DNA from 2 places in the Echinicola rosea genome. Region 1 is predicted to be linked to the other one. Evidence: riboswitches for the same ligand, from Rfam matches in the RefSeq annotation. Region 1 holds a riboswitch; the other holds the start of a gene.
What was found. A riboswitch is a leader RNA that binds a small molecule or an ion and turns the genes downstream of it on or off. The one in region 1 is predicted to bind thiamine pyrophosphate.
Positions count from the first base shown of each region.

Region 2: another riboswitch for thiamine pyrophosphate. It lies ahead of thiS (sulfur carrier protein ThiS); the one in region 1 lies ahead of thiM (hydroxyethylthiazole kinase).

Region 1 covers NZ_CP040106.1:232,319-235,430, reverse strand. Annotated here, with positions in the region: gene cysM (cysteine synthase CysM) at 1-133, shown strand, start outside; gene FDP09_RS01045 (LLM class flavin-dependent oxidoreductase) at 226-1,251, shown strand; TPP riboswitch at 1,355-1,450, shown strand; gene thiM (hydroxyethylthiazole kinase) at 1,505-2,305, shown strand; gene thiE (thiamine phosphate synthase) at 2,298-2,936, shown strand; gene thiD (bifunctional hydroxymethylpyrimidine kinase/phosphomethylpyrimidine kinase) at 2,933-3,112, shown strand, end outside.
Region 2 covers NZ_CP040106.1:3,940,030-3,943,141, forward strand. Annotated here, with positions in the region: gene thiC (phosphomethylpyrimidine synthase ThiC) at 1-1,385, opposite strand, end outside; gene thiS (sulfur carrier protein ThiS) at 1,772-1,978, opposite strand; TPP riboswitch at 2,037-2,136, opposite strand; gene FDP09_RS15615 (3-oxoacyl-ACP synthase III family protein) at 2,316-3,112, opposite strand, start outside.

The DNA.
Region 1 (3,112 bases):
TCTAGCGGGAATGAGCAGTGGAGGAGCTTTGCATGCTGCGGTGAAGCTAGCAGAGACTCTCGATTCAGGAGTGATTGTCTGTGTCACCTGTGATCGTGGTGATCGCTATCTGAGCTCTGATTTGTTTGGATGATTTTTTAAGGTAGAATATCCGCGAATTATTGGCGTTGAAAGAACGATTTTGGATTTAATCCAGTTGGTAAGAAGACGACAATAAGAAGTAAAATGAAGAATACTAAACCACTGGACGAAGTAGCTTTTTCCGTATTGGATTTGGCTATTATCAAAGAAAACCACGATGCAGCTGATGCATTCGAAAGGAGTTTAGACCTGGCTAAGCATACTGAGAAGTGGGGATATAAACGTTTTTGGCTCGCGGAACACCATAATATGGTCAGCGTGGGCAGTTCTGCCACAGCAGTATTGATCGGTCATATCGCTGGTGGCACGCAGCGCATTCGGGTTGGCTCGGGAGGAATTATGCTGCCCAACCATGCCCCACTGATGGTGGCAGAGCAATTTGGCACCTTGGCATCCCTCTATCCTGATCGGGTCGACCTCGGCTTGGGGCGGGCACCTGGTACCGACCAGACCACTGCCAAGGCTTTGAGAAGGGATCGGTTGGAAACCGTAGAGGAATTTCCACGAGATTTGGAGGAATTGCAGGTTTACCTGTCCGATGAAAATATCGATGGTAAGGTAAGGGCCATTCCCGGTGAGGGACTTGATATTCCCATTTACCTTTTGGGAAGCAGTATGAGCAGTGCTATGCTTGCTGCTAAAAGGGGATTGCCATATGCTTTTGCCAGTCATTTTGCGCCTGCGCAGTTTTTGGATGCCATTCGGTATTACCGGGAGCATTTTCAGCCTTCTGAATATTTAAAAAGCCCCTATGTGATTTCATGTGTCAATGTGATTGCTGCCGAAACCGATGAAAAAGCCCATAAGATGGCCACTTCATTTTATCAAATGGCCTTGGGGATCGTACGAAGGAAATCCTATCCATTACGGCCTCCAGTGGATACCATGGAAGGGATTTGGACAGAAGCTGAGGCAGCCGCTATCAACCAGATGATGGCCTGTAGTTTTGTGGGAGATAAGACATCTGTCCGGGAGGATTTGGAGCATTTTCAGGAAATCACCCAAGTGGATGAAATCATGATTTGTTCCCACATCTTTGATCACGGGGAACGCCTAAAGTCCTATGAGCTGGCGGCTTCGTGTTTTAACAAGGATTTGGTAGCGCCGTAATTGAGTTTTGTATGTGGGCACGTTTTGGAATTGCCTCTGGATGGGGTAAAACTTCGTGCTGCTAACTTTGCTTCATGGGATTAAAATCGTAATTTCAACCTATGACAAACTTTAGGGGTGTCCCTGTGATGGGGCTGAGATGATACCCTTCGAACCTGAAACGGATCATACCGGCGAAGGAAAAAGTGACCTTTTCATGTGAGCTTTTGCTCAGGTAATTTGCAGGTTCCCTAAAGTTTTTTAAGCTGAGGATATGAAAGAATCTGTAATCAACAATCTAAAGACAGTAAGGGAAAAAGGCCCATTGGTGCAGAGTATCACCAATTATGTGGTCATGAACAATACCGCCAATGCGCTGCTGGCGATTGGGGCATCCCCAATCATGGCCCATGCCAAGCTGGAGATGGCGGACATGGTCAACATCGTCAATGCACTGGTCGTGAATATCGGGACACTGGACGAGTTTTGGGTGGACAGTATGTTACTGGCAGCCAAAGAAGCCAATGAGCGAAACACCCCTTGGGTTTTGGATCCGGTGGGGGCTGGTGCCACACCCTATCGAAATGAGACCTTGACGAGGCTTTTGGCTTTCAAGCCGACCATTATTCGAGGAAATGCTTCTGAAATTATGGCGTTGGCCAAAGCAAATGTGCAAACAAAGGGAGTGGACAGTAGCCATTCTTCTGATGAGGCCTTAGCATATGGAAAGCAGCTATCCAAAGAGACTTCGTCTGTTGTCTGTATTTCAGGTGCGATAGACTATGTTATTGATGGAGATAAGTTGGCGGTAATCAAGAACGGGGATGCCCTGATGGGAAAGGTGACCGGGATGGGGTGTACTGCCACCGCTTTAGTGGCTGCCTTAGCGGGAATTGAGCCAGATCCTTTCACGGCAACTGTCTCAGGAATGACCCTATTAGGCCTTGCCGGTGAGATAGCTGCTAGAAAAGCAGAGGGGCCTGGGACGCTTCAGTTGTACCTATACGATGCACTTTATCATCTCAAGGAAAGCGAAGTGAAGCAGTGGGCAAAAGTGGAAGTGAGCAATGACTGATGGCTTATTCCCTTACAGGCTTTACCTGGTGACCGATGAAAAGGCATGTCTTGGCAGGGATTTTTTTTGGGTGCTGGAAGAAGCACTCAAAGGTGGTGTGGATCTGGTACAATTGCGGGAAAAGGATCTTCCCAAGGCTGCATTCTTGGAAAAGGCCTTTAAAGTAAAAAATCTCTGCGATCAGTACAGGGTTCCTCTAATCATCAATGATAGCTTGGAAGTGGCAAAACAGGCTCTAGCCCATGGTGTCCACATCGGGCAATCTGATAGCAGTATGAAGTCTGCCAAGGCGTATTTGGGAGATGACTTCCCTGTCGGCCTATCCTTAGAGCAAATGGATGAGCTTTCTCACGAGGAGGCGAACTTGGCCTGGTATTACGGAGTCAGTCCTATTTTTTCTACGCCCACCAAGCCTGATACCCGGTTTGAATGGGGATTAGCGGGGTTAAATAAACTTAGAAAAGCGACAGCAACGCCATTAGTGGCCATTGGTAATATCAATGAACTTAATGCTGCTGAGGTTATTGAAGCAGGGGCAGATTGCCTGGCAGTGGTATCCGCCATTTGCAGTGCACAAAGTCCCGCTAAAGCTGCCGAAAAATTCCGAAATGAAATCGAAAAAGCTACATGAACGATAAAGTCAAAACCTATATTCCTGTATTGACCATTGCAGGATCGGATAGTGGTGGTGGTGCAGGAATCCAAGCGGATTTGAAGACATTTTCTGCTTTGGGCTGTTTTGGTACGAGTGTTATCACCGCCACTACTGCGCAAAATACCATGGGTGTGAAGAGTATCCATGATATT
Region 2 (3,112 bases), 2.4 Mb from region 1:
TATCCAGGAGCAATATCGGTCGTCAATGGCCCCAAGGTGTAAAACGGTGCTTCCCCGCATTCTACCAGCTGTTTGTCCATATTTTCTTTGATCATGTGCATCGGAATGTGGCCAGGGCCTTCGATGATGGTCTGCACATCATGCTTCCAAGCGATCTTGGTCAGCTCACCCAAGGTTTCCAGCTCCGCAAACTGTGCTGGATCATTGGCATCGGCGATGGATCCAGGACGGAGCCCATCTCCAAGTGAAAAGGTGACATTATAAGCCTTCATGATTTCGCAGATTTCCTCAAAATGCGTATAGAGAAAATTCTCCTTATGATGGGCAAGACACCATTTGGCCATAATGGATCCTCCTCGGGAAACGATCCCCGTGACCCTTTTGGCGGTCATCGGAACATAACGGAGCAATACTCCTGCGTGAATGGTGAAATAATCCACTCCTTGCTCTGCCTGTTCGATGAGCGTATCCCTGAACAATTCCCAAGTAAGGTCCTCGGCCTTTCCATTTACTTTTTCCAAAGCTTGATAAATAGGCACCGTACCGATGGGCACCGGGCTATTGCGCAAGATCCACTCTCGGGTTTCATGGATGTTTTTGCCGGTGGAAAGGTCCATAATGGTGTCCGCTCCCCAGCGACATGCCCAGACGGCTTTTTCGACCTCCTCCTCAATACTCGAACCTATGGCTGAATTGCCAATGTTTGCATTGATCTTCACCAAAAAGTTACGCCCGATGATCATGGGTTCCGCTTCAGGGTGGTTGATATTGGCGGGGATCACAGCTCTTCCTTTAGCCACTTCATCCCGGACAAATTCCGGCGTGATCATGCCCTTAGGCGTGTTGGCACCGAAATTTTCACCAGGATGCTGTTTGGTAAGTTCTTGTTGCTCGGCGATACGCTGGTTTTCCCGAATGGCAATGTATTCCATTTCCGGGGTAATGATGCCTTGTTTGGCATAATACATTTGGCTGACATTTTTTCCAGGTTTGGCCCGATAGGGCATTTTTACCAAGTCAAAACGCAACTTGTCTAGTGCAGGATTGTCCAATCGACGCTGTCCATATGCTGAAGTAAGTCTATCGAGCTGCGCTACATCCCCACTGTTCAGTATCCATTCTTCTCGAAGTCGCTGGAGTCCCTTTTTGACGTCTATTTGTACATTGGTATCGGTATACGGGCCACTGGTGTCATAAACAGTCACGGGAGGATTTTTTTCTACTGTCTCATGGCGGTCCAGATGGGAAACTGTGTCGTGTAATGCTATTTCCCTCATGGCGACTTTGATGGGATGTAGTTTACCTGCTACGTACACCTTTTTGGAATTGGGAAATGGATCTGTGGTAATGTAGGACTTGATGTTCTCTTGACTGAGCGTTTTCATGTTTTATGTTAGTAAGGTTGTGTAAAGTTTTATTGTTATGGAGATTCCCAAGAGTCTTTTGAAAGTTTAACCCGATTTATGCATTAGGGATCGTAATGACCTTTCCCGATGGAAGTCAGGAAGAGCTGAAAGTGCAAGAAAATCAGGTGGTTTGGAGGAATGGGCGCAGCACCGATTCTGCTCCACTTTCATGCTGCCAGATAGCACCGAAAACTACAGTAAAGCGGCTGATTTGGAAGCAATTTCAGGTTGCAATACTTGTGCGTCGCGGCGCAGATAGACTAATACATATTCTGGGGATAACTAATGTAGAATGTCTCTCGGATTGTTCAGATCTACCTAGCGGCCAGTCAGGTGAGCTAGGATTTATGACAGTTCCGCTGTGATCATCCGCCTTGTGTGGCTTTGATGATGAGAATTTGATCGTTTTCGGAGAGTTGGTAATGGTCCCAGTCGGATTTGGGAATTACTTGGTCGTTGACGGCCAAGGCCATACCACGGTTTGCATCGATTTGTTGTTGTTGGAGCATTCCTGACAAAGACAAATCCTTGGTCGTAAGCTCAATACGCTCACCATTAAGGAGAAAATTCATAAGAATTTCAATTTTTGTAAATGAATAAAAAAACTTCAGGAATGAAGATAATCGCTCGGAAGGAAGCTTCACTTTTCCCTTCGCCCGCATTACCGGGATCAGGTTCAGAGGGTATGTCTCAGCCCCGATGGATCATCGGAACACCCCTAAAGTTTTGTACGTGGATACAAAGTTAGAATGATAAGTGAATATCAAAAACTATTGGTGAAATTTATTGACCTTATGCTGCCCGAACGACTGAAAAGCTAGCCAAGAGCGGAAAATAAAGAATAGCGCCTAAATTTTCACTACTTATATTATCAACCTTAATCTAACCCAATAAGGTATCACTCGAAGTTTAAGGAAACCGATATATGATTGCATTAACATTCATTCCTGCTCCTACAGAGGCAAACAGCACATGGTCACCAGCATGGATTTGGTGTTTTTCGATCTCCCCACGCAATAGCATATCCAATAGAATGGGTACGGTTGCCACGGAATTATTGCCCAGCTCACCAATGGTAATTGGCATGATTTTCCTTGGATCTTCTTGCATATCATACAGTTTGAAGACTCGGTGGATTATGGCGTCATCCATTTTAGCATTTGCCTGATGGATAAGGACTTTTTTGATGTCCCTGATGTCCAAACCTGCCCTATCAATGGTTGCCTTGACCAAAGCCGGGACCGTATTCAATGCATATTCGTACAATTTACGTCCGTTCATTTTCATAAATAACGTATCATCCTTGAAGTCGGGGTTATAAGACCGGTCCATCCGTAGCAGCATAGCTTCGTTCAGCGTATCGGTACGGGATTTATGGGTGATTATGCCGACGGGAACGTTACTTTCTTGGGATTGAAGGATAATCGCCCCTGCCCCATCAGAATAGATCATGCTGTCAATATCGTGTGGATCAGAAATCCGACTGAGCGTTTCTGCACCAACCACAAGGATGCTTTTGGCATCACCGGATTTTATATAATAATCTCCTTGGATAAGCCCCTGCACCAGGCCGGGGCAGCCAAAGGGAAGGTCATAAGCGATGCAATCGGGATTTTCGATTTGCAGCTTATGTTTTACACGGGAAGCCAGACTGGGAACCATATCGGATTTTGGGTTGTCCTTTAGCACATCACCAAAATTGTGGG